Regions from separate parts of the Priestia sp. FSL W8-0524 genome, predicted to be linked through region 3. Evidence: riboswitches for the same ligand, from Rfam matches in the RefSeq annotation. Region 3 holds a riboswitch; each other region holds the start of a gene.
The links. A riboswitch is a leader RNA that binds a small molecule or an ion and turns the genes downstream of it on or off. The one in region 3 is predicted to bind S-adenosylmethionine.
Positions count from the first base shown of each region.

Region 1 (2,266 bases), 3.7 Mb from region 3:
TGTGGGAGGAAAGCCGGGACCTACTATCGCTATTCGAGCTGATATTGATGCGCTGCCAATTGAAGAAAAAACCAATCTGCCATTTGCTTCTGAAGTGAACGGTGTTATGCACGCATGCGGACATGATTTTCATACGGCTTCTATAATCGGAGCAGCCATTCTTCTCAAAGAGCGTCAGCAGGAGCTTTGCGGTACGGTTCGATTTATCTTTCAACCGGCCGAAGAAACGGCTTCTGGGGCAAAAATGCTCGTTGAAAAAGGTGTGCTCGAAGGAGTAGAAGCGATATTTGGAATGCATAACAAACCGAATCTTCCTGTAGGAACCATTGGTGTCAAATCGGGACCTTTAATGGCAAGCGTTGATCGTTTTGAAATTGACGTCAAAGGAGTAGGCGGTCACGCAGGTATTCCAGAAAAAACAGTAGATCCGATTGCTGCTGCTGGTCAAATTGTTACTAGTTTACAAACCATTGTCAGCCGTAATCTCAGCCCATTTCAAAATGTTGTTGTCAGCATAACTCAAATCCACGGAGGGAGCTCGTGGAACGTCATTCCTGACAAAGTAACGCTTGAAGGAACGGTGCGTACCTTTCAAGAAGAAGCGAGAGAAAAAATACCGGCTCTTATGAAACGAACTGCTGAAGGGATTGGAGCAGCTTTCGGGGCTTCAGTAGACGTTAAATGGTATCCGTATCTTCCTGTAGTAAACAATGATGATACGCTGGAAAAATTGGTTATTAACGCTGCAGAGAATCTTAGTTATCAAGTCGTAGAAGCTGAACAATCGCCTGGAGGAGAAGATTTTGCCGTATATCAGCAGCGTGTACCAGGATTTTTTGTATGGATGGGTACGGCTGGAGAATATGAATGGCACCATCCTTCTTTTTCATTAAATGAAGAGGCATTACTTGTAGCAGCTTCTTATTTTGCTAATCTAAGCTTTGACTTTTTGAATTCATTCCATTACCAAAAAAATTAAAATATTTTTATTTTTCTATTTACGCGGATGGAATTGTTTGATAAAATAAATTTTAAATTAAAAAAGTTATCACGAGTGGACGAGAGATCTGGCTCTTTGACTCCACAGCAACCTACGAATGTAAGGTGCTCCTACCAGCAAAGCATGTGCTTTGGGTGATAAAACGGGTGAAAAACTCATTTTGCATCAAAGCAAAATGAGTTTTTTTTATTTTTCTAAAAGGAGAGGGTTTTATGAGTCATACAGCAGTTGCAGCACATACAGGAGAGAAAGCATTAAAGGAAGCCGTAAAATTATTAGGAAAGCATTATCAAGTAGCTTATCGTGAATTAGAAACATTTTATGAAATTGTGGTCGAAAACCATGTTCGTACATATGCTGTAGGCATAGATATTAAAGATGTACAAAAAGCAAATGAACTAGAAATTTATTCATCATGCTGTTCCAAGCTTGAGCGAGTAGGCTGTCTTTTATAGAAGTCTGCTCGCGCCTCTATTTTTAAAGTGTTTTTAAATAGAAAGCATGTTTTTTGACAATTGAAGAATCTGGTGGGTATAATCATTACTCACTAGGTTTTAAAATTAATCATAAATTGTCGAAATTTTTACACAAATTAAAGGTTACATTCGAAATGAATTGTGGTATGTTATAAAACAAGAATATTTTATGAAAGGAGCATTGAAATGGAAATGTCTCTTGAACATGGAAACGATGCAGGAAGCGAACAGCTTATTGATCGTATCCTAGACTTTTTAGAAGATGACGAAAAGTAAAAAAAGAGTGTGCGGTGCTAGCCCTAGCCGCGCACTCTTTTTTTATCATGTGCGTCAAGGAAGCGCATACTATGATACATAGGGATAGAATGAAAGGGTCTCTGTCAAAGGGATTGACGAATCGTTTTGTTTGATGGAAAATTTAGAAAAAGGAAAGAGATGAAGGGTATGTCGAACAAAACATCTTTGTATCAAACAAAAGAACAGTTAAAGAAGCTTGTAAGCGAATTGGTTTCTATACCTAGCGTGACAGGAACGATGGCAGAAGTGGAAATGGCTGAATCGATAGCGGCGTATTTATTGAAGCTGCCTTACTTTCAAAAAAACGAGCAAGTTGAGCTTCATTCAACAGGAGACGGGCGATCGATTGTCACAGCTTTTGTTGAAGGGAAAAATACGAATAAAACAGTTGTATTAGTCAGTCATTACGACGTAGTGGATGTACAAGATTATGGACAGTGGAAAAAGGATGCTTTTCACGCTGATACGTTAACGAGTACTTTTTATAATGATA
Region 1 is NZ_JBBOUG010000001.1:938,237-940,502, forward strand. It holds gene NST66_RS04630 (amidohydrolase) at 1-979, shown strand, start outside; SAM riboswitch class I at 1,043-1,144, shown strand; gene NST66_RS04635 (hypothetical protein) at 1,213-1,455, shown strand; gene NST66_RS04640 (M20/M25/M40 family metallo-hydrolase) at 1,921-2,266, shown strand, end outside.
Region 1: linked by a shared signal. The riboswitch ahead of NST66_RS04635 (hypothetical protein) and the one ahead of NST66_RS24270 (methionine ABC transporter ATP-binding protein) in region 3 are both predicted to bind S-adenosylmethionine.

Region 2 (2,266 bases), 3.6 Mb from region 3:
CTGCTTATATTTGTACACAGGACGCGTTAATTCGTAGGCAATGCCTGTCGTATCTTCAAGAGAAAGCGCTACGCTTCCGTATGGTGATGGAAACAGTGAGAAATCTGCTCCGGCTAAGCGCAATAGTTTTCCAAGCAGTAATGAATTTGAAAAACCGTAAAACTCTGATGGCGTAAGCGCTCCGCTAACAGCTGGGTGTGCCATAATCGGCAAGTTAATTTCATCATCTTCTCGAAGTGCCTGCAGTACGTCTAACCCGTAAGCAAATACGTTGAATAAAAGAGCATCGGCTCCTAGCTCAGCTGCTTTTCTCGCTTTTTCTTTTAATTCAAACGTTCGTCCCGTTAAATTAACAGCATACAGCGTGCGGTGTCCCGTTTTTTCGTATACGTCATTCAGTACTTTTTTTCCTTCTGTAACGCGAGTTTCAAAAGGTGTTCGTTCACTATCAAACAAAATCTCGTCGTCTTTAACCAAATCCACTCCGCCAAGCGCTTGCTCACGCAGCTGAGTTGTTAAGTACGTCATGTCTCTTCCAATCACGCCTTTAAAAATACTCATCACAAGCGGACGGTCATAAACGCCTAGTTTCTCTCGTATACCTTCTATTCCAAAGCGCGGTCCTGGGAATTCAGCTAATAATTCATCAGGAAAATCCAAGTCTAATAATTTCACTTTTCCATCAAGTGATAGTTTTCCGAAAACCGTAACTAAAATAGCCGGTAAATCTCTTGAAAAGTTGGCAGTAGGATAAGCAATTTTGACAATAGCCTGCTTAACCTCTCCGCCTAAATATCCGTTAACACGTTCGCAGTCTTGAAGCTCAGTTACGGATACGACGCGCCCTTTATGCTTTTGAAGCTGCTGTTGATCTAAAAGCGGCAGATCTGTCCATGAGCCGACGGTTAGTCCTAAAGCGATTCCTTCCGCTTTTTTATGAAAATTTCCTTTATTGTCATGTAGTAAGTAGCTTGCAACGATTTCACTCATTATGCTAAAAACTCCCTTGCTGTTTAATATCGTTAATAAAAAAAAACCTCTTCTGTGATTAAGAAGAGGCTTTCGTTGCTCTTCTTATCTCTCAGCTGCTGCTGCAAGAATTAGCACCGTGCTTAACATGCGTTAAGTCGGTTGCCGGGCTTCATCGGGCTAGTCCCTCCACCTACTCTTAATAAGAAAGTTGCTATTTATTTAAATTGAATTCGTAGATTATATACTAAATAAAAAATACCGCTAGGATTTATCGGTTATTAATCTCGTTAACTTCTTACATATTAAGCCAACTCAAAAAGGATTGTCAATGCGTTTTTAAAATAAATTTAATTTTTTTATTCGAGATACAGCTTCTCTCATGCGCTCTTCATCCGTCAGCAGTCCTACGCGCACATAGCCTTCACCATATGTTCCGAAGCCTACTCCAGGTGCCACTACAACGTGGGCTTTTTCAAGAAGTAAATCTGAAAATTGTTCAGAAGTATATCCTTTAGGAACTTTTAGCCATGCAAAAAAGGAGCCCGCTGGAGATGTAACGTCCCAACCAATTTCTTGAAGCCCTTGAATAAAGGTATTGCGTCTAGATTCATAGCGCTTAACTAAATCATTCACACATTGTTGAGATTCTAACAGAGCTGCCGCTGCTGCCTCTTGAACCGCCCCAAAGAGGCTGACATACATATGATCTTGAAGAAGATTAATAGCTTCTACTACACTTTCATTTCCTACAGCAAATCCAACTCGCCATCCCGCCATGTTATACGTTTTAGAAAGAGTATAAATTTCAATTCCCGTCTCTTTTGCACCAGGAGTCTGTAAAAAGCTGATTGGCTTTTTACCATCAAATCCAATGGCTCCGTAGGCAAAGTCGTGTACCACACAAATATCGTGCTTGGCAGCAAACGCCACGGTGTCTTCAAAAAATTCTGCCGTTGCCACTGCACCGGTAGGATTATTCGGATAGTTTAAAAACATGAGCTTTGCCTGTTCTTTAGCACGTTCACCTATCTCTTCGTATACGGGCAGAAAATGATTTTCAGCCGTGAGCGGCATCACTTCCATCTTTGCTTTTGCAAGCTCTACTCCAGACCAGTAATCAGGATATCCAGGATCCGGAACCAGCACCGTATCTCCAGGGTTTAATAAGCACTGCGGGATTTCAACAAGTCCACCCTTCCCGCCAAACAAAATAGCTACTTCTTTTTCAGGATCCACATCAACGCCATATTCTCGTTTATAAAAAGTCGCAACGGCCTCTTTCAAAAACTGGTGC
Region 2 is NZ_JBBOUG010000001.1:989,416-991,681, reverse strand. It holds gene mtnW (2,3-diketo-5-methylthiopentyl-1-phosphate enolase) at 1-990, opposite strand, end outside; SAM riboswitch class I at 1,072-1,178, opposite strand; gene NST66_RS04875 (pyridoxal phosphate-dependent aminotransferase) at 1,309-2,266, opposite strand, start outside.
Region 2: linked by a shared signal. The riboswitch ahead of mtnW (2,3-diketo-5-methylthiopentyl-1-phosphate enolase) and the one ahead of NST66_RS24270 (methionine ABC transporter ATP-binding protein) in region 3 are both predicted to bind S-adenosylmethionine.

Region 3 (2,266 bases):
TCAAAGCTGGATGAAATTATTGACTGTACGTTTAACAAAGAGGTATACATACTCGTTGACTCTGATGATTCAGGGAATAAGCTGAGAAAACAATTTAAACGAGAGCTTCCGGAAGCAGAGCATCTATATATTGATAAAATGTACCGAGAAGTTGCTGCCGCCCCTAGACATCACATAGCAACAGTATTGCTGAGTGCCAATATCGATGTTAATGCAGAATTTTTAACATAAAAGGAATGAGCAACATGCAAGAATGGAGCGAAAAACAGCTGGATGATCAGTTAAAAGAAGGAGAAAGAGCCTTTATCTTTTTCCATACGCCTTTTTGCGGGACATGTCAGCTGGCAAAAAAAATGTTAACCGTGGCAGAAGCGATGCTGCCGGATGTAACCATCGGAATGAGCAATTTAAATTATATGCCTTCAAAAGCAGAATTATTTTCTATTGAAAGCGTACCTTGTTTGATTGAAGTGGAAAATGGTGAAATGGTAAAAAAACTCTACGCGTTTCATTCCATCGAGCACGTACTCGAGGAGCTTCGATAATCAAACGTTTGTTTAAAATGAAGAAGTGGAAAGAGAGCGAACCGTTGGGGCTGTTGAAATCTTGGGATATTATCCCAAGAACAAAATCTGTTGACAGCCTATCTGACACATGCTAAAATCACACTCATGAATGTTCATAAATGAATGAATATTTCCCAAAAACAAAATAATTGTTGCGAACTCTTATCAAGAGAGGTGGAGGGACTGAGCCCTGTGAAACCCGGCAACCGTCAGACTAACTGAAATGGTGCCAATTCCTGCAAAGCTATGCGCTTTGAAAGATGAGAGAAAGGATTAAATATCGAGCCTTTCTGTCATGCGCAGAGAGGCTTTTTTAATGGGGAAAATTGTTTTACGGCTTTTTCATCCTATAGGGCAACCTAACATAATTAAGTTTTTATTAAAGAAGGTGAAGAAATATGATTACATTAACAGACGTTACAAAAATTTATCAGGCCAAAAGCGGTCAAGTAACAGCTGTTGATAATGTGAATCTAACCGTTAACCAAGGTGAAATTTACGGAATTATTGGTTATAGCGGAGCGGGGAAAAGTTCTTTGATTCGCTTGCTAAACGGATTAGAAACACCAACGACAGGAACGGTCGAAGTAGCAGGTAATGATATTGGAAAAATTAAAGGCGGAAAACTCAGAAAAGCTAGACAAGAAATTAGTATGGTATTTCAGCACTTTAATATCTTGTGGTCGCGTACGGTACGAGAAAATATTGCCTTTCCGTTAGAAATAGCAGGGATTTCAAAAGAAAAAAGAATGAAACGAGTAGACGAACTTATTAAGCTAGTCGGGCTTGAAGGGCGTGAAGATGCTTATCCATCACAGCTTAGCGGCGGACAAAAGCAGCGTGTTGGGATTGCTCGAGCGCTAGCGAACAATCCAAAAGTATTGCTTTGTGATGAAGCAACATCAGCGCTTGATCCTCAAACGACAGATTCTATTTTAGATCTGTTAGTAGATATTAATGAGAAGCTAGGGTTAACCATTGTATTGATTACTCATGAAATGCACGTCATTCGTAAAATTTGTCATCGAGTAGCCGTTATGGAAAATGGGGCAGTAGTAGAAGAAGGACAAGTGCTAGAAGTATTCAGAAAACCTAAGCAGCCGATTACAAAACGATTCGTTCAACAGATTTCTGAACCAGAGGAAACGTTTGAAACGATTGAACAAGTAAAAGAGCTGTATCCAAGCGGGCAAATTATTCAGCTGACGTTTGTTGGCGGAAAAGCAGAGCAACCGCTCATTACAACGATTTTAAAACAGTTTGATGTAACGATTAATATTTTGCAAGGAAAGATTTCTCATACACAAACAGGTTCATACGGGACGTTGTTCGTTCATTTAGACGGAGAATTAACAGAAGTTGAAAAAGTCATTGCATACATTCATGAGCAGCAGGTAGAAGTGGAGGTAATGACAAATGCTTGAGAAACTATTTCCAAACGTTATTTTAGATGATTTTATTCAAGCGACAAATGAAACACTATATATGACGGCTATTTCAGTTGTAGCCACATTTGTTCTAGGTATTTTATTGGGCTTGCTTTTATTTTTAACGTCCAAAGGACAGCTTTGGCAAAACAAACCTTTATATGCCATTGTGTCGGCGGTTGTAAATATCTTTCGTTCCATTCCATTCATTATTTTAATTGTTTTACTGATTCCATTTACCAAAGCATTGGTAGGAAGTATTTTAGGCGCTAA
Region 3 is NZ_JBBOUG010000001.1:4,631,648-4,633,913, reverse strand. It holds gene NST66_RS24280 (toprim domain-containing protein) at 1-231, shown strand, start outside; gene NST66_RS24275 (thioredoxin family protein) at 246-545, shown strand; SAM riboswitch class I at 726-833, shown strand; gene NST66_RS24270 (methionine ABC transporter ATP-binding protein) at 965-1,990, shown strand; gene NST66_RS24265 (methionine ABC transporter permease) at 1,983-2,266, shown strand, end outside.